One region of the Pseudonocardia sp. GCM10023141 genome, then DNA from elsewhere that is predicted to be linked to it. Evidence: riboswitches for the same ligand, from Rfam matches in the RefSeq annotation. Region 1 holds a riboswitch; each other region holds the start of a gene.
The links. A riboswitch is a leader RNA that binds a small molecule or an ion and turns the genes downstream of it on or off. The one in region 1 is predicted to bind thiamine pyrophosphate.
Positions count from the first base shown of each region.

Region 2: it holds a riboswitch for thiamine pyrophosphate, as region 1 does, so the genes downstream of both, ACFPFQ_RS13060 (ABC transporter substrate-binding protein) here and thiC (phosphomethylpyrimidine synthase ThiC) in region 1, are expected to answer to the same signal.
Region 3: it holds a riboswitch for thiamine pyrophosphate, as region 1 does, so the genes downstream of both, thiO (glycine oxidase ThiO) here and thiC (phosphomethylpyrimidine synthase ThiC) in region 1, are expected to answer to the same signal.

Region 1 covers NZ_JBHSIR010000019.1:62,622-72,181, forward strand. Annotated here, with positions in the region: gene ACFPFQ_RS10095 (hypothetical protein) at 1-75, shown strand, start outside; gene ACFPFQ_RS10100 (PqqD family peptide modification chaperone) at 78-1,787, shown strand; gene ACFPFQ_RS10105 (hypothetical protein) at 2,464-2,646, shown strand; gene ACFPFQ_RS10110 (SAM-dependent methyltransferase) at 2,681-3,460, opposite strand; gene ACFPFQ_RS10115 (EAL domain-containing protein) at 4,372-5,640, shown strand; TPP riboswitch at 5,831-5,968, shown strand; gene thiC (phosphomethylpyrimidine synthase ThiC) at 5,961-7,694, shown strand; gene ACFPFQ_RS10125 (Hsp70 family protein) at 8,157-9,560, shown strand, end outside.
Region 2 covers NZ_JBHSIR010000024.1:57,909-67,468, reverse strand. Annotated here, with positions in the region: gene ACFPFQ_RS13075 (tetratricopeptide repeat protein) at 1-172, shown strand, start outside; gene ACFPFQ_RS13070 (ABC transporter ATP-binding protein) at 219-989, opposite strand; gene ACFPFQ_RS13065 (ABC transporter permease) at 982-1,737, opposite strand; gene ACFPFQ_RS13060 (ABC transporter substrate-binding protein) at 1,734-2,765, opposite strand; TPP riboswitch at 2,757-2,870, opposite strand; gene ACFPFQ_RS13055 (SDR family oxidoreductase) at 2,909-3,646, opposite strand; gene ACFPFQ_RS13050 (ROK family protein) at 3,787-4,989, opposite strand; gene ACFPFQ_RS13045 (sugar ABC transporter permease) at 5,063-6,541, opposite strand; gene ACFPFQ_RS13040 (ATP-binding cassette domain-containing protein) at 6,541-7,314, opposite strand; gene ACFPFQ_RS13035 (sugar ABC transporter substrate-binding protein) at 7,467-8,591, opposite strand; gene ppk2 (polyphosphate kinase 2) at 8,871-9,560, shown strand, end outside.
Region 3 covers NZ_JBHSIR010000014.1:91,597-101,156, forward strand. Annotated here, with positions in the region: gene thpD (ectoine hydroxylase) at 1-339, shown strand, start outside; gene ACFPFQ_RS07940 (SGNH/GDSL hydrolase family protein) at 418-1,227, opposite strand; gene ACFPFQ_RS07945 (DUF3159 domain-containing protein) at 1,336-2,088, shown strand; gene ACFPFQ_RS07950 (hypothetical protein) at 2,125-2,910, shown strand; gene thiE (thiamine phosphate synthase) at 2,902-3,579, opposite strand; TPP riboswitch at 3,614-3,721, shown strand; gene thiO (glycine oxidase ThiO) at 3,713-4,864, shown strand; gene thiS (sulfur carrier protein ThiS) at 4,842-5,042, shown strand; gene ACFPFQ_RS07970 (thiazole synthase) at 5,045-5,809, shown strand; gene ACFPFQ_RS07975 (MarR family winged helix-turn-helix transcriptional regulator) at 5,918-6,412, opposite strand; gene ACFPFQ_RS07980 (gamma carbonic anhydrase family protein) at 6,461-6,985, opposite strand; gene ACFPFQ_RS07985 (Gmad2 immunoglobulin-like domain-containing protein) at 7,056-7,916, shown strand; gene ACFPFQ_RS07990 (hypothetical protein) at 7,994-8,635, shown strand; gene ACFPFQ_RS07995 (XdhC family protein) at 8,641-9,560, opposite strand, start outside.

The DNA of each region.
Region 1 (9,560 bases):
GCGTCGACAATCTCCGAGTCCGGCGCCGCCGCGATGCGCTCCCACGGCCTCGGCAGCGTGCGGGACCTGGGGTAGCCATGCTCTGCTCCGCCTGCCACGTCCACGTCCGCCGCGACTTCCCGTACTGCCTGTCCTGCGGCACCCCGCACCGGCGCGCGAAGGTGACCGAGGCCAGCGCCCCCGTGCTGCGGTGGGAGGGTGGCGAGGTATCGCTGACCGGCCGGGTCACGACCGTGGGGCGCGGCGCCGACAACGACGTCGTGATCGACGACGAAAGCGTGTCGCGCCGGCACGCCCGGATCGTCCGGGAAGCCGACGGGTTCCACGTCGAGGACCTGGACTCGTTCAACGGCACCGTCATCGACGAGCGCAACGCGCCAGCCGTGCTCGGCGACGGTTCGCAGATCGGGTTCGGCGACGTCGACGTCTCCTTCGTCCAGCCCCGCCCGACGGCGGTCGGCTCGAAGACCCAGCTGCGCGGCACCGAGCACACCGTGCTGCGGGCCGCCGGCGCCGAGACACCCGAGGCCCCGACGGCCGAGGAACCGCTCGCCACAATCCCCCGGGCGCGCAGCGGCTGGGCGCTGAAACGGGTCGCAGGCGAGGAACGGTGGGTGCTCAAGAACACCCGCACCGGCACCTACCTGCAGCTCGACGAGCGCGAGGTGTTCGTCTGGGAGCGCCTCGACGGCCGCAACAGCATTCGCGACCTCCTCTTCGCCTACCTGGAGCGCTACGGCGAGCTGGCGCTGCCGCGCATCGAGGCCGCGGTGCGCACGTTCGCCGACGCCGGACTCGTCGACGGGTTGCCGGGCCGGGCGACCGAGCGGACGGGCTGGCGCCGGGTCGGCGCCTTCGTCGTCAAGAACCTGATCAGGGTGCAGGTCTCGATCAAGGGACTCGACCCACTGGTGGGGCGCGCCTACCAGGCGTTCGCGTGGCGTCTGTTCACGCCGACGGCGATCGTCGCGCTGTGGGCGTTGATCATCGGCGGCATCTGGGCGTTCGTCGAGGCGGGCCGCCAGCAGCAGCTGTTCGACCTGGCAGGCGCGGGCCCTGTCGGCGGGGCGATCGTGCTCGTCGGGTACCTGGTGGCGACGGCGCTGCACGAGTCGGCGCACGCGGTCGCCGTGAAGTCCTATGGCCGCCGCGTCGACAGGGGCGGCTTCATGCTGATGATGGGCGTGCCGTTCGCGTTCGTCGACACCTCCGACATGTGGTTCGGCACGCCGTACTCACGGATCGTCGTGGCAATGGCCGGGCCGATGACGACGGCTGGCATCGCCGGTGCGGCATCGGTCGGCGCGGCCTACGTCCCGGACCCCCGGGTCGCCGGGGTCTGCTACACGCTCGCGTTCGGGCTCTACACGAACACGGTCTACAACCTGGTCCCGCTGCTGCCACTGGACGGCTACCAGGCGCTTGCCGACGCGCTGCGCACCCCACGGCTGCGGGAGGAAGCGAAGGCCTACTTCGGCAAGGGTTTCTGGCGCGACGTCAAGTCCCGTACCCGGCCGGGGCCCAAGCAGATCGGGCTCGTCGTCTTCGCGGTGGCGTCCGGCATCTGCCTCTACGCCGGACTTGGCCTCGCGGTCGTGGCCTGGAACAGCCGCCTCGGAGAGCTCCTCGCCCAGGTTGTGCCGCAGCCGTGGCTGACGGTCGTGGTCGTGGCCGTACTCGTGCTACTGCTCTTCCCGATCTGGTACCCACGTGTCCGCGCCCTGCGCGCGCGGCGCCGCAACCTCAGCTCGGCTGTGCCCGGTGTCGCGGCCGCCGCCCGACCGTAGGAGCGCTTCGTCAGCCGTAGTAGCCGTGGTTGGTCAGCTCGTCGAGGGCGACCACGTGTGCGCCGTCTGTCAGCGACACCGTCGGCGAGGTGATCGGATCCGATCACGCTGAGGTGGCGGTTGCTCGTCTCATCGACAGCTCTGGTCGAGGATGGTGACCCAGCCGCTCTCGGCGGCGACGTGGAGCCGGTGCGCAGCGGCGCGAGCGCGCGTTCCCCGGCGCTGATAACGCGACGAGGTCGCGGCGGCGGCGCGGATGGCTGCGGCCGCGGCGGTCCACAGCCCTGGTCGATTCCCCGGCTGATGTCGTCACGGTGGCGCAGCGTGGGCGTCGCCCCACGGCTGCAGCGGACCAGCGCAGCCCGGGCGGGCACGGGCGGCTAGGTCGGTCTCGGCCTGCCCGGTGTCGGCGATGCCGATCATCGCGGCGATGTGGGGGCACGGCGAGCGAGGGTGGTCCATCACAGCTCGCGCCGAGCAGGGGCCAGCTAGGCTAGTGGGACCGACGACAATCCACGCCAGACTACGACAGCTGAACGTTCCCCGGGTCACCCCCACATTCGGGTTGCCGAGACGCCCGGCGTCGGGCGAGCCAGCTGTAGGGTCACCGGGAATCTGATCGTGATGGAGCATCCCGGGTCTACCGGCGGTCGAGCCGACCGGGAACCCGCGCACGGTGTTCATCGAGGATGCCGGGCTCAACCACGCGTGGTGGGCATGGCAACGACACCATGACTCGGTCTATGACGGGTTCGACCTGATGCGCGGCCCCGACTCCACCGGCCACACCGACGCTGCGAGCCCGCTGCGCGACGCGATCACCACCCGCTGGGCAACACCCGGGCCACGACCGCCATAACGACGAGTCCCGGTCGAGGCGCGCTGGTCGGCTCTTACGGTTTGCGGCCGACGGCGCCGTAGGAGTCGATCGGCTTGGCGGTGCCGATGTCGGTCGGGTTCGGGCGCCACAGCGGGGTCGATACCAGGCCGGGCTCCACCATCTCCAGCCCGGCGAAGCACTCGCGGAATTCGTCGAGGGTCCGCAGCGTGTAGTTGTCCAGCACGGCGCCGTCCCGCGCCGCGTCGCTGGTGTCGCTGCCGTCCAGCAGCACCAGGTAACTCCCGGAGACGACACCGTCGATCAATTCGGTGATGATGGCGCGCATCTGGTCGAAATCCGGGGCGGCATACCCGAGGATGCCCAGCAGCATCACCGTAACCGGCCGCTGCAGGTTCAGCACGTTGCGGACATCGGCGAGGATCTGCCCGGGGTCACGCACGTCGGCGTGGAGGTAGGTGGTGACACCCTCCGGGGTGGTGTCCACCAAGAGCGAGCGGGCGTGTGCCAACACCAGCGGGTCGTTGTCCACGTAGACGATCCGCGCGGCCGGATTGAGCTGCTGCGCGACCTCGTGGGTGTTTTGCATGGTGGGTAGGCCGGTGCCGATGTCGAGGAACTGGTCGATCCCGGCCTCACCGGCCAGGAAGGTCACCGTGCGGATGAGGAACCGCCGCGCCTGGCGGGCGATGTCCAGGATTCCTGGGTTCTGCGCGACGACCGCAGCGCCGACCTCCCGGTCGGCTAGATAGTTGTCCTTGCCACCGAGCCAATAGTTCCACACCCGGGCCGAGTGCGGGATATCGAGCCTGAGCTCGGACAGATCCTCGGCCACGGGAAACGCTCCTCTGCGTAGACCGGCTGCTGTGCGTGGGTCGCTGTCCGGGCGGCGAGATCGCAGACAGCGCGGGCCGGTGCGATCTCGAGCAGTCGGGGACCGTTCCGTGGCCATGCGCTGAGGTGGCGGCGGTAGCGACTCCGATGCGGGTCGGACAGTCGGTCGGGCTCAGTTCAGGGTGAAGGTCTGGATGCAGCTGGGACACACCGGTACCGGGGACATCAGCGGGTGTGGCTGCATCCGCGCTGCTCGGTGCGGGCAGGACAGTGTCCACTGGCATGTGCCCAATGACGGGGGCGGCTGCCGGGTCTGGGGGTGCGCTGTGACCGCGATCCGGGAGTCGACGATCATTGTTCTGCCGTTGTCAGTGTGCAGAACGAACGAGCCGTCCGGGTCAGCTTCGGGTGTAGGCACGTGCAGGTTGACCGTTCCCGGTTCCGGGCTGGCCGAGTCAGGGCTGGCCGAGCCGTCGGAGTCTGGGCCGCTCGGATCTGGGCTGGTGGCCCACACTCGCAGTTCATGGACGATCTCAACACCATCTGAGGTGCGCACCGCGCCTCCCGTCCCGAATTTCCACCGCGGTGGACCGAGTGTCCCGAGTGGACACCTCACAGACTGATCGCGGTATAAGGTGCGGCGTTACTCCACATGCTGGCCACCGTGCAATCTGGCCACGCGGAGCGGGTCGCTGGCGGGTGCGATTGACCGGGCGCTGGCAATGCGGTCGTTTCACGACCGCTGCTGGCGCGCACCGCGCTGAGCGTTGATCCTCGACGCCGAACGGGCGCCACTCGAACGGATCCATCCGTGACCCATCCCGTAGCACTGTGCGACGCCTCACCTGTCGTTCATGCGAATGGATGTGCAAGTGTGCACCTGTTCGGCGTAATCCTCGACGGGGAGTGACGATGAGTGACTACGGTCGTTTCGTCTTCGAGCCGGTCCTCAATCTCGTCAGCGGCCGGCTGGCCGGCATCGAGGTGCATCGCTGTCAGTCGCGTGACCAGGTGGAGCGTGTGGCCCGTGGTGCGGTGTGGGGTGCACGGCAGCTCGCCGAATTCGACGCTGGCATCGCGATCTCCTCGGTGCTGCACGACACCGGCTACGACTCCACCGTGCCTCTGCACGTCGACGTCCTGGCTGACACCGTGGTGCTGGCCCGCAGCAGGCTGGCCCAACTGCGTACCTCGCTGCAGCACCGGTCCGCAGACCGCCCGACCCCGCCGATCTTGCTGGAGATCAACCCCGCGCTCTCGGCGGCGCCACCCGACGCGTTCGCCGACGGAGTCGCTGCGCTGCGGGCCGACGGGTTCGGCATTGCGTTCGACACTGTCGGCCGCGGCTTCGGCCTCGAGCAGATCGCGGAGCTGGCCCCCGACCTCGTCAAGATCGACGCCTCGCTGGTGGCCCGGCTGCCTCACGTGCCGCGGGCCCGGGCTGTGGTAGCGGCGCTGTGCGAGGTCTGCCGCGCCGTCGGCGTGCGCGTCTCGGCGATCGGTGTGACCCATCCTGACGAGCTCGCCGCGGTCCGCGATCACGGCATCGGATGGGCACAGGGGCCGTTGCTGGCCGAGCCGCGCCGCCGCCCCTCCCACCTCGGGATCCTGCTGCCGGTCGACCTCATGCCGCGCATCCACGCCAATCAATCGGCCACCCAATCGGCGGCCCGCTCAGCCGGCCGGTCACCGGTGCACACGCCACCCGCCCACAACCCGACACCGTCGCCGACACCACGTCCACCGTCACGTCCGACACCGACCCTGCCGCTGGCGCTGGCGGCGGTCGACACCCTCACTCAGGCGGCGGTGACGTTGCACGAGGACGTGACGGCTGAAACGGTGCGCCAGGTACTGGCCGATCACCCGCACGCGGGCAGCATCGTGCTGCTCGACACGGCTCGGCGCCCGGTCTGTTTCCTGGACCGCAACCGGTTCATGCTCGCCATCTCCGGCCCGTTCGGTCGAGCGCTCTACGCCCACCGCCCGGCCCGCACCCTCGCCGACCCGCCGCGCACCCTGTCCGCGACCACCGACGTACGTGCCGCGCTGGCCTACTGCCTCAGCGGCGACCGGGCCCGCAGCTACGACGACGTGGTCCTGATCGACGACCAGGGCGTTTGCGCCGGGATCGTGCGGGTCAGCGACCTGCTCCAAGAGGCCACCGGCACCGCCGCCTGAACATCGGGAACCGACGCCGATCGTGATCGCTGACGGAGCGTGAGCGCCACACGAGCTATCGGCCCGGCTGATCTGTCCGGTCATCACTGGAGGGGTCAGTGCGGTGAGCGGAGGGTGCGTGCTCGGCAGTGGAGCGGATAGGGTCACCCGGTCGGGGACGTTCTGGCCACCACAGGTTGATGGCCGGGGACGTCGGCGTCACGGGAGCTCGCACCGTAAGCGGGCTGAGAGGGCGGCTTTTCCCTCCTTCGTCGAGGGGGTGGGGGTGTCGCCGACCGCCAGAACCTGTCCGGGTAATGCCGGCGTAGGGAGGAACACCCATGACAGTGCTGCCTGATGCACAGACACAGCCACCGGAACCGCCGCGGGTGACGACGGGCCCGATTCAGGGCTCGCGCAAGGTGTACCTGGACGGGCCGCGGGGGTTGCGGGTGCCGGTCCGTCGGGTCGAGTTGACCAACGGGGAGTATCACGACGTGTACGACACGTCGGGCCCCTACACCGACAGCGACGACACCGACACCGACGGCACTGACGGGACCGCGCGGATCGACCTGCGCGCGGGCCTGCCGCCGCTGCGGGCGTCGTGGGTTGCCGACCGGGAATGGATGGATGGCCCGGATGGTGCGGGTGGTGCGGTCACGCAGCTTGCGTATGCCCGGGCTGGGATCGTGACGCCCGAGATGCGGTTCATCGCGATCCGCGAGGGTGTTGATGTCGAGCTGGTGCGTTGCGAGGTGGAGCGTGGCCGGGCGGTGATCCCGGCCAACCGTCGCCATCCGGAATCCGAGCCGATGATCATCGGTAAGCGGTTCCTGGTGAAGATCAACGCGAATATCGGGAACTCCGCGGTGTCCTCCTCGATCGAGGAGGAGGTGGACAAGATGGTGTGGGCCATCCGGTGGGGCGCTGACACCGTGATGGATCTGTCCACCGGCCGCGACATCCACGCCACCCGCGAGTGGATCATCCGCAACTCCCCGGTGCCGATCGGGACGGTGCCGATCTACCAGGCGTTGGAGAAGGTCAACGGGGACCCGGCGGACCTGTCGTGGGAGGTGTATCGCGACACCGTGATCGAGCAGTGCGAGCAGGGCGTGGACTACATGACTGTGCATGCCGGGGTGCTTCTGCGCTATATACCGCTCACCGCCAAGCGGGTGACCGGGATCGTCTCCCGCGGTGGGGCGATCATGGCCGCATGGTGCCTGGCGCATCACCGGGAGTCGTTCCTCTACACCCATTTCGCCGAGCTGTGCGACATTCTGCGCACCTACGATGTCACGTTTTCCCTTGGTGACGGGCTGCGCCCGGGTTCGATCGCCGATGCTAACGACGACGCCCAGTTTGCCGAGCTCAGGACCCTTGGTGAGCTCACCCGGATCGCCCGCGGGCGGGATGTGCAGGTGATGATCGAAGGCCCGGGTCACGTCCCGATGCACAAGATCGCGGAGAACATCCGGTTGGAGGAGCAGTGGTGCGGGGAGGCGCCGTTCTACACGCTGGGCCCGCTGGTCACCGATATCGCACCGGGCTATGACCACATCACCTCGGCGATCGGTGCGGCCACGATCGCGGCGGCCGGCACCGCGATGCTGTGCTACGTCACCCCGAAGGAACATTTGGGTCTGCCCGACCGTGACGACGTCAAGACCGGGGTGATCACCTACAAGATCGCCGCGCACGCCGCTGACCTGGCCAAGGAGCATCCGCGGGCCCAAGCCCGGGACGACGCGCTGAGCCAGGCCCGGTTCGAGTTCCGCTGGGCCGATCAGTTCCGGCTCTCCCTCGATCCCGACACCGCGCAGTCCTTCCATGACGAGACGCTCCCGGCCGAGCCGGCGAAGACCGCGCATTTCTGCTCCATGTGCGGGCCGAAGTTCTGCTCCATGAAGATCACCCAGGACGTCCGGGATTACGCCGAGGCGCACGGGCTGACCAGCGTCGAGGCCATCGAGGCCGGCATGGTTGACAAGGCCACCGAGTTCACCAAGGCCACCGAGTTCACCGGGCAGGGCGCCCGCGTCTACCTGCCCATCACCGATACCCCGTAGTCAGCCGCATCACCCCAGCCGCATCACCCCATATTCGGGCCTGCGCGTCAGCCCCAGGTGGGGCTGCCCAGGAGACAGGCCGCCGTTCGATGCCCCTGCCGGGAGTTGTTACGTGAGCGCTTCACATCGACCTGACCCCGGGCCGTCGCACCGCCGCGTCATCGGCGGGTCCCGACGTCGCCAGTGGACCGCGGTATCGCGGGGCCGGGGCCGGGGCCGGGGTCGGGGCCGGGGTCGGGGTCGGGCCGGGGCTGGGCCGGGGCGGGGTGGGGTGTCGGGGTGAGCGGAGCTCGTCGGTGGGGGTACCAGCTCGGAATCGATGTGGGGGCGACGTCCACGGCCGCCGCGGTGTGCCGGTCCTCGGCGACGGGCTGGTCTGAGCCCGCGGTCGTGACACTCGGCGCACATGGCGGCGCACATGGCGGCACATATGGTGGCGCACATGGCGGGATCGGTGGGTCGGTGCTGGTTGCGTCGGTGCTGTTCGTGGAGCCGGACGGGACGGTCGTGGTCGGTGAGGTGGCGCAGCGGCGCGCGTTGACCGATCCGCGCCGTGTTGTGCGGGGGTTTCAGCGCCGCATCGGGGACCCGACACCGATCGTGGTTGCCGGCCAGGCGTGGGCGCCGCAGGAGCTCTCGGCCTGGCTGATCCGGTGGGTCGTCGACCGGGTCGCCGCGCGCGAGGGCGGCCCGGCGGACCGGATCGTGGTTACCCACCCAGCCTCGTGGGGCGCCCACAAATGCGACCTCCTGACCGCAGCGCTGGCCGGGCAGGGGCTCACTGTCACGCTCCTGGCCGAGCCGCTGGCCGCTGTCCTGCACTACACGGCCACCGACCGCGGCGTCGGCGGTTCGACGATTCCCGATTCCGCGATCGCCGTTTACGACCTGGGCGGCACCACCTTCGACGCCGCGGTGATCCGCACAACCACTACCGGCCCAGCCGACCCCACCACGACAACCGCGGCAGCGGGCGCGGCGGGATGGGAGCTGTGGGGCCGCGCGGAACGGCTCGAGCGGCTCGGTGGTGCCGATTTTGACGAGGCCGTCTTCGAGCACGTCCGGGAAGGCCTGCACGCGCTGTTCGACAGGGAGCTGTTCGATACGGCGCTGTTCGACACGGCGCTGTGTGACCCCGCCGCACTCGACGCGGGGGACGGCGCCGACCTCGCCGTGCTGGCCGCGGTGGGGCGGCTGCGGCAGGTCTGCACCCAGGCCAAGGAAACGCTGAGCAGCGATACCGAGGTGGTGATCCCGGTACCGACGACGCTCACGGCTCGTGCGAGGGTGCGATTGCACCGCAGCGAGTTCGAGTCCGTGATCCGGCCTCGGGTCGAGGAGACCGTCGCCGTGCTGGACACGGTGGTGGCCTCGGCGGGGTTGGCACCCGCACAGCTCACCGCGGTGGTCCTGGTCGGCGGCTCGGCGCGGATCCCGCTCGTCGCGCAGCTCGTGTCCGCGCATCTGGGCCGACCGGTGTTCGTCGACCCCGACCCCGCCACCGCGATCGCGAAGGGGGCCGCGTTGGTGGGCTTTCCCACCACGGTCGCGTCCCGGCCGGGCGCGATGATGCGCTCCGCCCCCACCGGCCCAGGCAGGGGCGCCGCGTCCCTACGACATACATCCCCGGGCTCCGGGATGACCGCGCCCACTCGCCCGTCGCGACCTGTCGCGGCAGCTGCACAGCCGCAGCCGGAGCCACCGCCGGCCGGTGCGGTGTACCCCACGACACCACGCGGGCACCCCGGACCCGGACACGAGCAGCGTCGTCGTGCCCGGCTGGTCATGCTCATCGGCATGGTGTGTGTCGTGACCGTGATCGCCGCGGTCCTGCTGTGGCCAGGCTCGCCGCCGACTCCCGGAATC
Region 2 (9,560 bases), on a different contig from region 1:
CCACGCCGTACTCGGCAACGCCCGGCAGGCCACCGCCGTCTTCGAACGGGCCGGTGCCGACAGCGCGGCGCTGCTCGGGCGCGATCATCCCGACACGATGGCGATATACGAGGATCTCGCCGATGTGAACAATCCCGAGCGGCTGGGCATCCTCGCCGGCGTGCCGGCGTAAAGGAATTCACTGATGCAGCGCTGCGCATTCACGCGCTCACGGATCGTCATATCCGTCGATTCAACGGGCCGCCGCGCAATGCGTCGAGCAACTCCAGCTCGATGGCCGAGAACTGCGGCGAGGTGATCACGGCGACGTCGCGCGGGCGCGGCAGGTCGACGAGCACCTCGCGGTGCACCTGCGCCGGCCGCGGGGAGAGCACCACCACCCGGTCGGAGAGGTAGACCGCCTCCCGCACGTCGTGGGTGATCATCAGGATCGTCCAGTCGAACTGGGCGCGCACCCCCGTCAGCCACTCCTGCATGTCGGTGCGGGTGAGCGAGTCGAGCGCGCCGAACGGCTCGTCGAGCAGCAGCACCGGCCGGTCCTGCAGCACGGTGCGCAGCAGCGCCGCCCGCTGGCGCATCCCGCCCGACAGATCGGCCGGGTGGGCGTCCTCGAACCCGTCGAGGCCGAACGTGGGGAACAGCGCCCGGGCTCGGGCCCGCGCCTCCCGCTTGCGCACGCCCGCAACCTGCAGCCCGAGCGCGGTGTTGTCGAGCACCGTGCGCCACGGGAACAGCAGGTCCTGCTGCGGCATGTACGCGAACGGGTCGACCCGGCCGGTGGCGTCGACCCCGTCCACGAGCACGCGTCCGGCGTCGGGCCGCTCCAGCCCGGCGATCACGTTGAACAGCGTGGACTTGCCGCAGCCGCTGGGACCGAGCACCGACACGAACTCACCCGGCGCCACGTCGAACCCGATGCCGTCGAGCACCGGCAGCGGCCCCGGGAACGCCTTGTACAGCGCGTCGACCACCAGCTTCGTGTCAGCCACGTCGGCTCCAGGGGATCACGAGGCGCTGCACGAGGAACGTGAGCCCGAACAGCGCGACCGACAGCAGCGCGGTGACCACCACCGCGGCGAGCACCAGGTCGGTGCGGAAGGCGTTCTTCTGCTGGCTCATGAAGATCCCGAGCCCCGAGGTGGCACCGACGTACTCGGCGAAGATCGCGCCCGTGACGGCGTAGGTGATGCCGATGCGCAGCGCCGTGAAGAACCCCGGGAGCGCGCCGGGCAGGCGCACGTAGCGAAACCGCGCCCACCGCGACGCGCCCATGCTGCGCAGCAGGTTGGTGGCCTGGCGATCGGTGGCGGCGAAACCCTCGATCAGCCCGACCGTCACCGGGAAGAACGTGACCAGCGCGATCACCAGCACCTTGGGCAGCAGCCCGAAGCCGAACCAGATGATCAGCAGCGGCGCGATCGCGATGATCGGCAGCGTCTGCGACGCGACCAGCAGCGGCGTGACCGCCTGGCGCAGCCACGGCGAGAAGTCGACGACGGTCGCGATCAGCCAGCCCAGCACCAGCGACACCGCGAACCCGACGGCCGTCTCGTACAGGGTCGGGAGCGTGTTGGCCCACAGCAGGTCGCGGAACTCCCAGCCCTGCGCCACCACCCGCAGCGGCGACGGCAGGATCTGCGGCCGCACGTCGAAGGCCGTGACGTACCACTGCCAGATCCCCAGCCCGGTCGCCACGAGGACGAGCGGGGCCACCCAGCGCGTCACCCGCGCCGTCATGAGCCCAGGTAGTCGTTGGTGAACCAGGTGGCGAAGTCCGGCCGTGCGGTGAGCGGCTTGCCGTCCTGGCCGGTCAGCACGCCGGAGTCGAACACCCAGCCCGAGTAGCCCGACCACGTGGCGAGCGTCTGCGGGCCCACCTTCCCCGCAGCGTCGCGCAGGTAGTGGGCGCTGAGCAGGTCCAGCCCCTGCGTCACGATCGCCGGTTCGGTGAAGGTGCCGGGGTTCGCGGCCATGAGCAGCTTCCCGGCCTGCGCCGGATCCGACGCGGCGAGCTCGTAACCGCGTTGCACGGCCCCGACGAACGCCTTCGCGAGGTCGTGGTGCGCGGTGAGCCACGGGCTGTTGCCGATGAGGATCACGTTGTAGGCGTCGGGGAAGCCGTAGTCGGTGTAGGAGAACGTCTTGAGCGGCTCCCCCCGCAGCTTCGCCTCCACGCCCTCGACGGTGATGAACGGCTCGGTGAAGTCCACCTGCCCGGCGTAGAGCGCCTCGTAGGCCGAGGTGCCCAGCACAACGGTCTTGAAGTCGCCCTTGCCGCCCGCCGCCGTGATCACCGCGCGCATCTTCGCCTGCTCGCCGGGGCCGCCGAAGCCGCCGTAGGTCTTCCCGTCGAGGTCCTTGGGCGAGGTGATGTCGGCCCGGTCGGCGCGCACCGCGATCTGGGTGTCCCAGTGCTGCACGATCGCCATCACCGACGTGATCTCGGCCCCGGTCGCCTTCGCGAACGTGAACGCGTCCTGGAAGGAGATGCCGAAGTCGGCCGCGCCGGAGGACACGAGCGTCTCGGGTGCGGTGTCGGTGTAGGGCAGGATCTCGACGTCGAGGCCCGCGGCCCTGAACCAGCCCTCCTGCTGCGCCACGAACAGGCCGGTGTGGTTGGTGTTGGGCGTCCAGTCCAGCGCGATGCGGATCTTCTGCAGCCCCGGGGCCGGGGCGCTCGCCCCGCCGGAGCCGCAGGCCGCGAGGACGAGCGCGAGCACCGCGCTCAGGACGGCGAGAACGCGAAAACGGGGTACGCCAGCCATGACGTTCCTCCCTACGCCGGTGCTAACCGGGTCAGGTACGAACGGTCGACGGCCGATCCTGCCGTCTTCTCAGCCTCGGAGCGCGAGGTTCCCGCGGGTCCCGCCGAGCTTACGTGGCGCACCCACGCCCTGCACCGGCGCACTCACAGGAGGGCCTGATACGCCCCGCCGTCCACCGGGATCGCCGTGCCGGTGAGGAACCCGGCCTGCTGCGAGCACAGGAACGCGACGATGCCGCCGAACTCCGCCGGGGTGCCGATCCGCCCGGCCGGGATGCCGTCCGTGGAGACCGGGTCGTCACCGCTGAGGCCGCGCACCCGTGCCGTGTCGTGCAGGCCCGGCTGCACCGAGTTGACCGTGATGCCCTCGCCCGCGACCTGCAGGGCCAGCGACTTGAGGAACCCGGTGGCGCCGGCCCGCGCGGTGTTGGACAGCACCAGGTTCGCCATCGGCTGGCGCACGCTCAACGAGGTGATCGCCACGATCCGGCCCCACCCGGCCGCCTGCATCCCGGGGATCGCGGTGAGGCACATCTTGACGACGGCGAGCAGGTTGGCGTCCAGTGCGGACTGGTAGGACTCGAACGGCGCGGTCAGCGCGGTGCCGGGCGCCGGGCCCGGGCCGTTGGTGACGAGGATGTCCACCCCGCCCATCGCCGCACCAGCCTCCTCGACGAACCGCTGGGCCCCGTCGGCCGTGGTCAGGTCGGCGACGACGTACCCGGCGCCGATGCGCTCGGCCGCGGCGCGGATGCGCCCCTCGTCCGAGCCGCAGAGCGTGACGTGCGCCCCCTCCGCGGCGAGTGCCGCGGCGCTGGCGAAACCCAACCCGCTGCTGGCGGCGGCGACAGCAGCCCGACGACCGGTGATCCCGAGATCCATGCGGCGACTCTAGGCCGAGCGCGCCCCACGCCACCTCGCACACCCAGTCAAGACGTCGCACAGCGTCGACGCTGTGCGACGTCGGGAGAAGGTGTGCGACGTCGGGATCAGGCATTGACACGTTCGGGCGATACCTGCCGTCAGACGTTGTCCAGGACGGGCTCGAACGCCAGCTCGGCGGCGCCCACCACCTTGGCGTCGCGCCCGAGCGGGCTCGTCTCGATCCGGATACCGCCCAGCGCGCGGCTGACCAGGCTGCGCTCGTGCACCAGCGTGCGCACCCGACCGACGACGGCCGGCGGCAACGCCGTGAACAGATCACCGAGCACCACCAGCTCGGGGGCCATCAGGTTGACCACCGACACCAGCCCGGTGGCCAACCATTCCGTGAACTCGTCGAGCGGCCCGGGCAGCGGCGACGTGGCCAGCGACCGCAGCTCGGCCACCACCACACCGCGCGGTGCCGACTGCGGCAGGCCGAGCGCCCGGCACATCGCCGACTCACCCACCTCCGTCTCCCAGCATCCGCGCGAACCGCAGTAGCAGTCGCGCCCGCCGGGCCGGACCACGAGATGACCCAGCTCGCCGACGTAGCCGCGCGCACCGCGCAGTGGACGGCCACCGGAGATCACCCCGCCGCCGACGCCGCGGTCGGCGGAGATGTACACGAGGTCCGTCGCGTCCCTGGCCACGCCGCGCACGTGCTCGGCCAGCGCGCCGAGCTCGGCGTCGTTGGCCACCTGCACCGGGATCTTCAGCACGTTGCCCAGCCGGGCGCCCATCGCGACGTCACGCCAGCCGAGGTTGGGTGCCTCGTGCACGAACCCGTCGTCGCGGCGCACCACGCCGGGCACCGAGATACCGGCGCCGTGCGCGGTGACGGCCAGCTCCTCGGCCAGCAGCTGCGCCGACTCCGCCACGTGCGTGATCACCTCACCCGGTGTGCGGGTGCGGCTGTGGAGGTTCCAGCTGTGCCGGCCCAGCACCTGCCCGCCGATGCCGACCATCGCCATGGCGACCTGGTCGACCCGGATGTCCACGGCCAGCACGACCGCCGACTCCGGCTCGGGAAGGACCATCAGCGACGGGCGGCCGGCGCCGGTGCGCTGCGCCGGTACCGCCTCGGTGACCACGCCGGACTCGGCGAGCCCGTCGACGACCGACTTGATCGTGCTGCGGTTGAGGCCCAGCTCCGTGGCCAGGGTGGCGCGCGTGCACGGACCGTCGACGTGCAGTCGGCGGATCAGTGCGGCCCGGTTGTGACGCCTGGCCTCATCGGGCCGGGCGCCGGCGGTGGTGGAGTTGCCCCCACCCCCACCGTCTCCCCCCCAGGCCCGGCTCACCGCATGGCCTCGCAGAGCTCAGCCGGCGCTTCGCGCCAGGCGCTGTGTCGATGGTTCGCTCCGCAAGCTCCGCTCACCTTAGAGGAACAGCCGATCGACGCCGCGACAGCACGTCAACGCCCGCGGCGAGCAGCAGCACGATGCCGTTCACGAGGAACACGACCGACGCGGGCTGACCGAGCAGGCCGAGACCGTTGTTGACGGTGGCGAGCACCGCGCCACCGATGACGGCGTTGCTGATCCGACCGCGGCCACCGAAGAGCGAGGTGCCACCGATGACGGCACCACCGACGGCGAACAGCAGCGTGTTGCCGCCACCGGCGTCGGGCGAGACCGATCCGACCTTCGACGAGTAGACGATCGCGCCGATCGCCGCCAGCCCCGAGGAGATGACGAACACGGTGGCGCGGATGCGCACGACGTCGATACCGGCGCGGCGCGCGGCCTCGGCGTTGCCGCCCACGGCGTAGACGTGGCGGCCGAACCGGGTGCGGTCGAGCACGTAGGTGCCCGCGACGAGCAGCACGAGCACGATCGGCACGACGTAGGGCACGCCGGCGATCTGCACCAGGTCGTTCTGCGACCGGTTGATCGTGAGCAGGTACGTGGCGATCGCGGCGAGCACGACGACCGCCCCGATCTTGATCAGGACGAGCCCGGTGGGCTGCGCGACGAGCCCGAGCTTGCGCCGCGAGACCTGCCGGTTGAGCAGCACCGCGGCGTAGCCGCCCGCACCCACGATGAACAGGATCCAGCTGCCGAGCGTCGACAGGTTGCCGTTGGCCACCGCGTTGATCACGGGGTCGCGCAGGCCCAGCGTGCCGCCGGTGCCGATGAGCTGCAGGATCACGCCCTGCCATGCGATGAACAGTGCCAGCGTCACGACGAACGACGGCATGCCGACCTTCGCGATGAGGAAGCCGGTGACGCAGCCGATGACCACGCCGACGCAGACGGCGAGCAGCATCTCCAGCCACGGGTTCGGCGGGAAGCCGATCACCAGCAGCAGCAGTGCGACCAGCCCGATCCCGGCGCCCCACCAGATCTTGAGCATCACGGCCAGCACGATCGCGACGAGCACGACCGCGGCGAACATCAGGAACACCGGCGTGCCCATGGAGCCGAGCAGGTTGCCGTTGCTGACCAGGTGCAACGCCATGACCGCCGCGGTGAGGCCGGACGCCGTGCCGGCCGCCAGGTCGATCTCACCGGTGAGCAGGACGAACACCAGGCCCATCGCGATGATCGTCTGGCCGGCACCCTGCTGGAGCAGGTTGGCCAGGTTGATCAGGCTCGGGAACGTGTTGTCGGCGAGCACCGTGAACAGGATGAACAGCGCCAGCAGGCCGAGCAGTGCGGGCAGGGAGCCGAGCTCACCGTTGCGCAGGTTCGACACGTAGGAGCTGATGGCCTCGCTGGTGGACTTCGCCGTGGTGTCGATGCCGAAGTCGGCCGAGCGCGTGGACGCGGGTGCGGCCCGCTCGGCAGCGGTGGTGGGCTCGCCATCGGGTGCCGGGGCGGCGGCCGGGGCGGCCTTCTCGAGATCGGGCATCAGACGGTCACGCTTTCGGGTCGCTGCAGGCCGAGATCGCCGGAGCGGCCCGCGGTGATCAGCTCCACGGCCTGGCCGTGGGTGATGCTCTTCGTCGGAACCTCGGCGACCATGCGGCCGAGGTAGAGGGTGGCGATGCGGTCCGACACCTCGAAGACGTCGGCCATGTTGTGGCTGATCAGCACCACGCCGAGGCCCTGCTCCGCGAGGCGGCGGATGAGGTCGAGCACCTGGCGGGTCTGTGCCACGCCGAGTGCCGCGGTCGGCTCGTCGAGCAGCACGACCTTGGAGTCCCAGAGCACGGCCTTCGCGATCGCGACGGTCTGGCGCTGCCCGCCCGACAGCGACGCCACCGGCATCCGGACCGAGGTGACGGTGCGGACCGACAGCGACGCCAGCGTGCGGCGGGCGGCCTGCTCCATGTCCGCCTCGTCGAGCAGCCACGAGCGGCCGCGCTCGCGGCCGAGGAACATGTTCTGGACGATGTCGAGGTTGTCGGCGAGCGCGAGGTCCTGGTACACGACCTCGATGCCGAGCTTCGACGCATCGGTCGGGGCGTTCAGCGTGACGGGCTCGCCGTTGAAGAGCACCTCGCCGCTGTCGATCGGGTGGATGCCCGCCACGCACTTGACCAGCGTGGACTTGCCGGCGCCGTTGTCGCCGACGAGCGCGGTGACCTCGCCGGCCCGCACGGTGAGGTCCACGTCGTGCAGCACCTGGACGGCGCCGAAGCTCTTGTTCACCCCGCGTAGCTGCAGGATCGGTTCGGTCACGATGTCTCCTCCGCGGGAGAAAGTGCGTCGTCGGTCACGATGTCTCCTCCGCGGGAGAAAGTGCGTCGTCGGACATGACTGCGTGCACCTCCGGTGCACGTGTGCGGGTGCCGCCTGCTGGCAGACGGCACCCGCACACGATGGGGTCGGAGTTACTTGATGCCCAGCTCGGTGCACGCAGCCTGGGTGGCGGCGACACAGACCTCGGAGGCCTTGACGGCACCGGCGTCGATCACGGACTTGACCTTGTCCTTGGTGATCAGGACCGGGGTCAGCAGGACCGACGGGACCTTGCGGCTGGCCTTGGTGTCGTCCGAGCTGCCGGTCGCGATCGCGTCGGCGGCGGCCTTGTCACCCTTGGCGAGCGCGGCGGCCAGCTTCGCGGTGGCGTCGGCCTCCTGGTCGATCGGCTTGTACACGGTCATGTACTGGTCGCCGCGCAGGATGGCCTGCAGGCCGTCCGGGGTGGCGTCCTGGCCGGTGACCGGGACCTTGCCGTTGAGGCCGACCTTGGTCAGCACCGTGATGATGGCGCCTGCGAGGCCGTCGTTGGCGGCGGCGACGCCGTCGACCTTGCCGCCGTTGCTGGTGAGGATCTGCTCGAACGTGGTGCCGCCGACCTGGTTGTCCCACTTGGCGATGGCCTGCATCTGCACGAGCTTGAGCGCGCCGCTGTCGAACAGCGGCTTCAGCACGGTCTGCTGGCCGTTGTAGAACAGGGTGGCGTTGTTGTCGGTGGGTGCGCCCTCGATCTGGATGACCTGCGCGCCCGGCTTCGACTTGAGCGCGTCGGCGAGGCCCTGGCCCTGCAGCGCGCCGACCTTCACGTTGTCGAACGAGACGTAGTAGTCGCTCGAACCGCCCAGGTTGAGGCGGTCGTAGTCGATGACCGGGATGCCCTGCGCCTTGGCCTTGGCGGCCACGGCGGCACCGGACTCGCTGCTGATCGAGGCGATGACGAGCACCTTGACGCCGCTGGCGATCATGCCGTCGGCGAGGGTGGAGAACTTCTGCTCGTCGCCCTGCGCGTTCTGGATGTCGGCCTGCAGGCCCGCGGCCGCCATGGCCTTGGTCAGCAGGGGCTTGTCGAAACCCTCCCAGCGGGCCGAGCTGGCCGTCTCCGGGAGGATGACGCCGACCTTCGCACCGGCGGCCGGGGCGGCCGGCGCGGAGCTGCCGGCGGGCGCGCTCGGCGCGGCGGCGTTCTGCCCACAGGCGGCGAGAGCGAGGGACATGCCCAGCCCCGCAACCGCGAGCGCAGTCTTCCTCAAGCGCATGATCGTCTCTCCACATCGTCGGGGTCCCGCGGGGGCGGGGTAAATGTTGTGACCGACAACGTATGACGTGAGGGTGAGTGGCGCCAAGCACACTGGATCGATAAAGGTTCCTTCGTATGGTCACATTTCGGTCACGTGAGCGGGCTTTTGTTGTGCAGACCCCAGTTTGGGCAGTCCCCAATCGGCCATCTGGACGAACCCCGACCCGACACCGGAAGGCGCCCCCGCCGGCCACCCGCGGTTCACCCGCTCGCCACCCGGTACGACGATCGTCAACGGGTGGACTTCCCCGCTCTCCCGCACCTCGCCCACCTCGCCGCCGATCACTCCAGCCTGCACGTGGACGACTCCGACGACGACGACCCCGTGCTCATCGGCCCGGACGGCGCGAAGATCGACACCTGGCGGGAGGGCTACCCGTACGACGAGCGCCTCTCGCGCGCCGAGTACGACCGCGTCAAGCGACTCCTGCAGATCGAGCTGTTGAAGCTGCAGAACTGGATCAAGGAGACCGGCCAGCGGGCCGTCATCCTGTTCGAGGGCCGCGACGCCGCCGGCAAGGGCGGCACGATCAAGCGGTTCATGGAGCACCTCAACCCGCGCGGCGCACGGGTCGTCGCACTGGAGAAGCCCAGCGAGCGCGAGTCCACCCAGTGGTACTTCCAGCGCTACATCTCCCACCTGCCGGCGGCCGGCGAGATCGTGCTGTTCGACCGCAGCTGGTACAACCGCGCCGGCGTGGAGCGCGTCATGGGCTTCGCGGAGGCTCGCGACTACATGGAGTTCCTCCGGGAGGCCCCCGAGCTGGAGCGGATGTTCGTGCGCAGCGGGATCCACCTGGTCAAGCTGTGGTTCTCGGTGTCGCAGAACGAGCAGCGCACGCGGTTCGTGATCCGTCAGGTGGACCCGGTCCGCCAGTGGAAGCTCTCCCCCATGGATCTCGCCTCACTCGACAAGTGGTCGGAGTAC
Region 3 (9,560 bases), on a different contig from region 1:
ATGCCGGGCTCGCACCGCACGTTCGTCTCGTGTGTGGGGGAGACGCCCGCCGAGCACTACCGTGAGTCGCTGCGCGAGCAGGAGATCGGCACGCCCGACCCGGACAGCCTCACGACGCTCGCCGACCGGCACGGCATCGCGATGCTCACCGGCCCGGCCGGTTCGGCCACGCTGTTCGACTCCAACTGCATGCACGGCTCCGGCAGCAACATCACCCCGTACTCCCGGTCGAACATCTTCGTGGTGTTCAACAGCGTGGAGAACGCGCTGGTGGAGCCGTTCGCGGCCCCCGCGCCGAGGCCCTCGTACATCGCGGCGCGCGAGTTCACGCCCGTCTGAGACTCCCTGACGCACACCGTCAGGGGGTCACGCACACCGTCAACGGTGTGCGTGACCCCCGCACGGTGTGCGTCAGCGTCAGGCGACCGGGTAGGGGCCCCGGTCCAGCGGGAGCAGCTCCGGGCGCTTCGGTTCGAAGCCGTCGCCGGTGTGGTGGCCCTGCAGCCGCTTGCGCACGAAGGGCAGCACCCACTCGCGCATCCACCGCAGGTCCTCCTGCTGGCGCGAGCGCCACGTGCTGGGTGCGGCGACGGGCAGCGGGCTGCGCCAGTCCTCGGCAACCGGCTCGCCGAGCGTCTCCAGCACGCGCAGCACCACGCGGCGGTGGCCCTCCGCGGTGAGATGCAGCCGATCGCTGCCCCAGGTGCGCGGATCGGCCAGCGGGGCCATGCCCCACAGATCGACGACGATGCTGCCGTGACGCTCCGCGCTGGCCCGCATCAGCTCGTTGTAGCAGGCGACGCGGCCGCGCAGGCGGCGGATCAACGGGTGCATCCGGCCCAGGTCGAAGCCGGTGAACACGATGACCTGCGCTCCCGTTGCGGTGACGCGCTCCAGCGCCGCGTCGAACCGCCGGGCGAGGTCGTCGGTGTCGCAGGCGAACCGGATGATGTCGTTGCCACCCGCGCAGAACGCGATCAGGTCCGGGCGCAGCCGCTCGGCCACCGGCACCTGGTCGTCCACGATCTGGTCGAGCAGCTTGCCCCGCACGGCGAGGTTGGCGTAGCGGAACTCCGGACGCCCGGTGCCCAGGTGCTCGGCCAGCCGATCGGCCCAGCCCCGGGGCGTGCCGTCGGCGCGCAGATCGTCCAGACCCTCGGTGAAGCTGTCTCCGACGGCGACGAAGCTGTTCCAACGTCCCATGGTGTCGCCCCCCTTCTCGTTCACCTCCCCGCCATCCTGACGACGGTTGGAGATCTCCTCAATATCACCCACAACCCGTGATGAATGCCAGTAGGGGTGAGACATCGGCCGGTGATAGGGCACCCTTGCCTCATGAGCAGTTCCGAGGAGCGCGTCGAGCGCGCCGAGAACCTTCGTGAGCTACTGGGCGGCCGCGGTGGCGCGCTGGACGCGACGGTGCCCGTCGTGGGCTTCGTTCTCGGTCTCACGGTGGCGCAGGCGGCCGGGTGGCCGTCGCCGATCGCGTGGGGCAGTGGGCTTGCCGCGCTCGCCGCCGCCGTGCTCGGCGCCGTCCGGCTGGCCACCGGTCGCAGGCCGCGGTCGGTGCTGTTCGGCCTGCTCGGCGTGGCTGTCGCGGCGCTGATCGCGCTCTACACCGGGCGGGCGATCGACTTCTTCCTGATCCAGATCATGACGAACGCGGCGAGCGCGCTGGCCTGGGCGGTGTCGATCGTCATCCGGTGGCCGCTGCTCGGCGTCGTCGTCGGCACGCTGCTGGGCCAGAAGACCCGCTGGCGCCGCGACCCGGATCTGATGCGCGGCTACCAGCGCGCCAGCTGGGCGTGGGTGGCGCAGTACCTCGTGCGGCTCGCGGTGTTCCTCCCGCTCTTCCGGGCCGACCAGGTGGTGGCGCTCGCGGCGGCCCGGCTGGTGCTGACCTGGCCACTCGTCGCGGTCTGCGTGGCGGTGTCGTGGCCGTTGCTCCGTTCGGCCCTGCCGAAGGGCCATCCGGGCCTGCGCCACCCGGTGGAACCGAAGGGGGTGCAGCCGGCTCCCGGGGTGAACGCGCTCACGAACAGTGATCAGACTGTAGCGATCAAGGCCGACCGCGCGTTGGAACAGTAGGAGTACGACGACAACGCAGTGATCGCGACAGGAGCCATGCCACAGCCACCGTTCGCCCCCCGCCCCACCCCGACGCGGCCGACCCCGAACCGGCCCACCCCGACGCCTCCGGCCGTTGCAGAGGAGGAGCCCAGGAAGGGCATCGACCTCACGGTCAACAAGGTGCTGGCCGGGTCGGGCGCCGCGGCGACGAGCGCGGTGCTCGGTTCCTACTTCGGGGCCACGGGCACGGTGATCGGTGCGGCCTTCGGCTCGCTGGTGAGCACGGTGGCCTCCACGCTGTACCAGCGCTCGCTCGACACCACCCGCGACCGGCTGGTGCGGCGCATCCGCCCCGCCGACGAGGGCGGCGCCTCCACGATGCCCATGCCGCGCCTGCCGCTCGACGCGGAGACGGTGCGGCTGCGCGTCGAGCCGACCGCCCCGCCGCGCAGGCGGTTCCGCTACGCCGTCGTCGCGCTGGTGGCGTTCGCCGTGGGCCTGCTGGCCGTCACCGGCGCCGAGTGGATCAAGGGGTCGACGCTGGTCACCGGCCAGGCCGGCACGTCCGTCGGCCGCGTCATCACCGGCAACGGGCAGAACGAGCAGCAGCAGCAGTCGAACGACCAGCAGGACCAGCAGCAACGACACGACCAGCAGGACTGGAACGACAACAACCCGGACCCGTCGAACGACCCGACCACGAGCCCGGCCACGCCGTCGGACAAGCCGGATCCGAGCTCGACGAACACGCCATCGACGCCGTTGCAGGATCGCAGGGGTGGTGGCGGACTGGGCGGGTTGCTCCCGTCGCTGGGCTCGCCGTCGACCGGCTCAGGCTGAGTTCGCGCGCACGCGCGCGGCCAGCGACGCTGCCGCGGCCCGCGGGTCCGCCGCCTCGGTGATCGCGCGCACCACCACGATGCGCGTGGCACCGGTGGCGAGCACCTCGTCGAGGCGCTGCTCGTCGATGCCGCCGATGGCGAACCACGGGCGGGCCGGTTCGCGCCCCGCGACCGTGCGCACCAGGTCGAGGCCGGGTGCGGGGCGTCCCGGCTTGGTGGGGGTCGGCCAGCAGGGTCCGACGCAGAAGTAGTCGACGCCGGCCTCGTCGGCGGCCACGAGCGTCTCGTCGGCGCTGTGGGACGAGCGCCCGACCACGATGTCGTCGCCCACGATCTTGCGCGCCCACGCGACGGGCAGGTCGTCCTGACCCAGGTGCAGCACGTCGGCGCCGGCGGCCAGCGCGATGTCGGCCCGGTCGTTGACGGCCAGCAGCGCACCGTGGCGCGCACAGGCCTCGGCGAGCACCTCCAGGGCGGCGAGCTCGTCGCGTGCCTCGAGCGGCCCGTCGCTGCCCTTGTCGCGCAGCTGGACGATGTCGACACCACCCGCGAGCGCGGCGTCCACGAACTCCGCGAGATCGCCGCGATCACGCCGCGCTCCCGTGCAGAGGTAGAGGCGGGCGTCGTCCAGCCGTTCGCGCAGGGCGGTTCCATCGAGTCCAGGCACGGTTTCCGACACTACGCGGGCGTAGGGTGGGCGACAGGTGACGCACGGGAGCCCGGCTGGGCTGAGAGGGAACCGCACAGTGGTTCCGACCGTCGAACCTGATCCGGGTCATGCCGGCGCAGGGAGCGGGGAGATGACGATTTCACGGTTCACGGTGATCGGCGCGGGCGTGATCGGCCTGTCCTGCGCCTGGCGCGCCGCAGCGGGCGGCTTCGACGTCACGGTGCTCGATCCGGCACCGGCAACGGGCGCCTCGTGGGTGGCGGGCGGCATGCTCGCCCCGGTCACGGAGGCGTGGCCGGGGGAGGAGGCGCTGCTCGAGCTGGGCGTGGCGTCGCTGCACCGGTGGCCGGGCTTCGCCGCCGAGCTGACCGCGGCGGCCGGCCGCCCGGCCGGGCTGCGCACCGAGGGCACCGTCGTGGTGGCCACCGGTGCGGGTGATCGCGCCGAGCTCGACACGCTCGCCGGCTACCTCGCCGCGCTGGGCCGCGACGTCGAGCGGCTCGGCGGCCGTGAGCTGCGCCGGCTCGAGCCCGCGCTCGGGCCGGAGGTGCGCGGCGGGCTGTCGGTACCCGGTGACCTGGCCGTGGACAACCGGTTGTTGCTGGCCGCGCTGCGAGCCGCCGCGGAGCGGGCCGGGGCGCGCTTCGTCGAGCGCTCGGCGATCGGCGTGCTCGAGGACGGCGGTCAGGTGGTCGGTGTCGCCACGGACGGCGGCGACGTCGCTGCCGATCACGTGCTCATCTGCGCAGGCGCCCGGTCCGGCGCGCTGCGACCCGAGCTGGCCGGACTGATCCGGCCCATCAAGGGCGAGATCCTGCGCCTCGCGCACCGTGCGGGGGCGTTCCCCGCGCCGACGCGCACCGTCCGGGCGCTCGTCGACGGGCGACCCGTCTACGCCGTGCCTCGCGACGGCGGGGGCCTCGTCATCGGCGCCACGCAGTACGAGACCGGCTTCGACACCGACGTCACCGTCGGCGGGGTGCGCGACCTGCTGCGCGATGCCGAGCGCGTGCTGCCCGGCATCGCCGAGTACACGCTGGTGGAGTCGGCGGCCGGGGTGCGGCCGGGCAGCCCCGACAACCTGCCGCTGATCGGAGCGCTGGGCCCGGCCGGGCTGCTCGTCGCCACGGGTCATCACCGCAACGGGATCCTGCTCGCGCCGATCACGGCCGAGGCCGTGCTCGCGCTGCTGCAGGGGCACCCGGTCCCGGACGCGGTGCCGGCCGCCGATCCCAGTCGTTTCGCGAAGGAGGTGGCCCATGCAGGTGTGGATCAACGGTGAGTGCCGCGAGCTGACCGTCGGAGCCCGGGTGCCCGACGCGCTCGGCGTGCTCGGGGTACCGGGCCGCGGCGTCGCGGTCGCCGTCGACGGGGAGGTGGTGCCCCGCGCGGTGTGGGCGGAGACGGAGCTGAACGAGGGCGCCCGCGTCGAGGTGCTGACGGCGGTGCAGGGAGGGTGACGATGGACGACGACATTCTGGTGATCGGCGGGCGGAAGATCGGCTCGCGGCTGATCATGGGCACCGGCGGCGCGTCGAACCTGGAGATCCTCGAGCGGGCGCTCGTGGCGTCGGGCACCACGCTGACCACCGTCGCGATGCGCCGCGTCGACGCCGCCACCGGCACCGGAGTGCTCGACCTGCTGCGCCGCCTCGGGATCGAGGTGCTGCCCAACACCGCGGGCTGCCGCACCGCGGCCGAGGCCGTGCTCACCGCGCGGCTGGCGCGCGAGGCGCTCGAGACCGACCTCGTCAAGCTCGAGGTGGTGGCCGACGAGCGCACGCTGCTGCCCGACCCCGTCGAGCTGCTGGACGCGGCCGAGCAGCTCGTCGACGACGGGTTCACCGTGCTGCCCTACACCAACGACGACCCGATCCTCGCCCGCCGCCTCGAACAGCTCGGCTGCGCCGCCGTGATGCCGCTGGGATCGCCGATCGGCACCGGGCTGGGCATCCGCAACCCGCACAACATCGAGATGATCGTGGCCGAGGCGCGGGTGCCGGTGGTGCTCGACGCCGGCATCGGCACGGCGTCGGAGGCGGCGCAGGCGATGGAGCTGGGGTGTTCCGCGGTGCTGCTCGCCACCGCCGTCACCAGGGCGGGCGATCCGGAGCGGATGGCCAACGCCATGCGGCTCGCGGTGGACGCCGGTCGCGCCGCGTACGGGGCCGGCCGCATCCCGCGCCGGTACTGGGCGCAGGCCAGCTCGCCCGACCCCGACGCCTGACCGCGCCAACCAGTTGGCCACGGCGCCGATGTCGAGACGTTGGCGCGGTGGCTACTGGGTTGGCGCGGTGGGTGGGGCGGGTGACGGCGCCAACCGGTTCAGCGTCGGTCAGCCGGGCCGGCTCAGCGGGTCCGGCATATCGGCGCCGCGGGCCGCGAGCTCCTCGGCCAGCGCGGCCACGAGCTCGGCCGTGGTCCGCACGTCGGCGACCGGACGGCGGGCCAGCGCGCCCCGCACCCAGTCCTGGCGCAGCGTGCGGGAGCTCTCCAGCACCTGCAGCCCGTCTGCGGTGAGGCGGATGAGGCTCGCGCGGTGGTCGGTCGGATCGGGGCGGCGGCAGACGAGCCCGCGCCGCTGCAGGTCGGTGACCTGCCTGCTGATCACCGACTGGTCGACCCCGCGCAGCTCGGCGATGCGGCTCAACCGATGCTCGTCCTCCCCGAGCAGGCGCGCCATCTCCATCGTGGCCGCGATCCCCGGGGGATGCTCCGGAACCCGGCGGCTGATCGTGCGCCAGGCGTGGATGAGCGCGATGACGGCCGCTCCGAGCTCGTCGACGGCCTGGTCCGCCTCGGCCGGGCTGCCGGACGGGGTGGCGTCCATGGCGTCCACTGTCCTCCCTGCTATTGCGCCGTGCAACGGTTGGCGCGATCAGCCGACAGCACGCACACCATCGCGGTGCCGCGCGGCGAGCTCCCGGTAGATCGACGGGTTGCCGTCCACCCACCAGCGCGCCGAGTCGGTCAGCGGCCCCTTCTCCCGCGCGACGGTGCCGAGCACCAGCTGCCCGTCGGGCACCACGGTGTTCGGGGGCACGGTGGAGCCGGCGCCGACGAGGCAGCGGGCGCCGATCCGGGCGCCGTCCTGCACCGTGGACCCGTTGCCGATCAGCGCCTCCGCGCCGATCACGCAGCCGTGGATGACGCACAGGTGCCCGATCGTCGCGCCCTCCCCGATCTCGGTGATCGGGTCGTCGCCGCCGTGCAGGACGCAGCCGTCCTGCACGTTGGCGCCCGCGCGCACGATGATCGGGCCGAAGTCGGCGCGGAGCACGGCGTTGTACCAGATCGACGCCTCGGCCTCGACGCGCACATCGCCCACGAGCGTGGCCGTGGGGGCGATGAACGCGGAAGGATGCACGGTGGGGGCGAGGCCCTCGAACGAGAACAGCGGCATGGCGACACGGTGCCACCCGTGCGGGTGCGGCGCGCCGTCCGGGTCGCCCCGCTGCCCGCGGGCAGCCTGGATGCAGGAGGTGATCGCGGTGCGGCGAGTCGGACCGATCGGGCTGCTCGGAGTGCTGGTGCTCGTGCTCGCGGGTTGCTCCGGCGCCTCGGCGCCGGTTCCGGTGGCACCGGCCGCCACCACCGTCGCGACCCCGACCCCGACCCCGACACCCGGCCAGGTGCGGGCCCTGCCCGTCTACTACGCCTCGCAGACCCCGTCCGGGCTGCGCCTCTATCGCGAGTTCCACCGCGTCACCACCGTGGACCCGGTCAGCGACGCCGTCCGCGAGCTGTTCACCGCGCCGCTCGATCCCGACTACCGCACGCTCTGGCCGTCAGGTGTGGCGTTGCGCGCGCCCGTCACGTCCGAAGCGGGTGTCACCACCGTCGATCTGTACGGTGTGGACGGTACGCGGGTGGCGGCGGACGCGGCGCCGTTCGCCGTGCAGCAGCTGGTGCTGACGGTGCAGGGCGCCCGGCAGTCCACGGATCCGGTGCGGGTGCTCGTGGACGGCAGGGCCGTGAACACGCTGTGGACAGTGCCGGCCACCGCACCGATCGCGCGCGGCGACGTCTACGCGCTGCGCTCGCTCGTGCAGATCGACGACCCGGCGCAGGGCGCCACGGTCGGTCGCGACGTGGTGGTCTCCGGCGAGGCCGCCGTGTTCGAGGCGACCGTGCACTGGGAGGTGCTGCGGGGCTCCGCCGTGGTGCGCTCGGGGGTCGCCAGCAGCGCGGAGGGGCAGAAGTTCGCGCCGTACCGGTTCACGATCACGCTCGAGCCCGGGCAGTACACGGTGCGCGTCCGCGAGGACGACCCGTCCGACGGGGCCGGGCGCCCGGTGCTCACCGACGACAAGGCGTTCACCGTCGGCGGCTGACCTGGCTCCCGGGGATGCACCGGTAGAGCCCACCGCGGGGGAGGCGGCCGGGCCGCGGTGCTCGTAGCGTTGTTGTCATGACGGTCATCGAGCGGGACCCACTGCTGCGGGGCACGGCGATGGGCACGCTGCTGCGCCGCGCCGCCGCCGCCGGGGTCGGTCAGCCCGAGCTGTGCGGTCTCGATGCGCTGGTCGGGCCGGGCGAGGTCTGCTTCGACCTCGGTGCTGGCCACGGTGCCTACAGCCTGCGGCTCGCGGCGCTCACCGGACCGACGGGCACGGTGCACGCGTTCGAGACGCGGCCGTCGCGGCTCCTGCGGGTGAGCGCGCGGCTCGCCGGTGCGGCGGTGCGGGTGCACGGCGCGGCCGTGGGTGCCGCCGAGCTCCGGGAGTCACCACCCACCACCACGCTCGACGGCGTGTGCGCGATGCAGCGGATCGAGCGGGTGGCGTTCATCCGGGTCGGTGGTGAGCCTGCCGGCGTGCTCGCCGGAGCGGTCGCCACGCTGCAGCACCACCGCCCGGCGCTACTGCTGACGCTCGCCGACGGGGAGCTGGCCGCGGACCTGCGCCACCGGTACGGCTACCACGTCTCCGCCTGGAGCCGGGAGCGCTGGGAGCGCACCGACGCGACGGCACCGGGCCGCTACCTGTTCACGGAAGCCGAACGCCGCCCCGGCGCCCGGCCGGCGTCGCGGCTGCTACGGATCGTCCGCTGACGGGGTCAGGTGACGTGGATCGGGCCCTCGCGCTCAGCGAGGCGGACACCGGCGCCGCCCCAGTGCTGGGCGATCATCTCGGCCGCGATCGAGACGGCCGTCTCCTCGGGGGTACGCGCACCGAGGTCGAGGCCGATCGGGCTCGACATCCGCGCGATCTCCGCCTCGGTGATGCCGCGCTCGCGCAGCCGCTCGAGCCGGTCGTCGTGGGTGCGCCGCGAGCCCATCGCCCCGATGTAGCCCACCTCGGGCAGTCGCAGCGCCACCTCGAGCAGCGGGACGTCGAACTTCGGGTCGTGGGTGAGCACGCACAACGCGGTGCGGGCGTCGATGCGACCGGCCTCCGACTCAGCGGCCAGGTAGCGGTGCGGCCACTCCACGATCACCTCGTTGGCGCCGGGGAACCGCGACGCGGTGGCGAACACGGGCCGCGCATCGCAGACGGTGACCCGGAACCCGAGGAAGTTGCCGATGCGCGCGACGGCCGCGGCGAAGTCGATGGCTCCGAAGACGATCATGCGCGGCGGTGGGGCGAACGACTCGACGAACACCGAGAGGCCCTCACCCCGACGCTGACCGTCGACACCGTAGGTGACCATCGCGTTGCGACCGACGTCGAGCAGCCCGCGGGCGTCGTCGCGGATGGCGTCGTCGAGGCGGCCCGAACCCGTGCTGCCCTCGACCCGGTCGGGCCAGACCACCAGCCGCTTGCCCAACCGTTCGGCCGGGCCCACCACGACGGTGGCCACGGCCACCGGTGACTCGCCGCGGACGGCCTCGGCGACCCGGCCGAGCTGCTCGTAGCTCTCCGGGTCGACCTTCTCCACGAAGATGTCGATGATGCCGCCACACGTGAGCCCGACGGCGAACGCGTCGTCGTCGGAAACGCCGTAGCGCTGGAACAGCGGCCGCCCGTCGGCGAGCA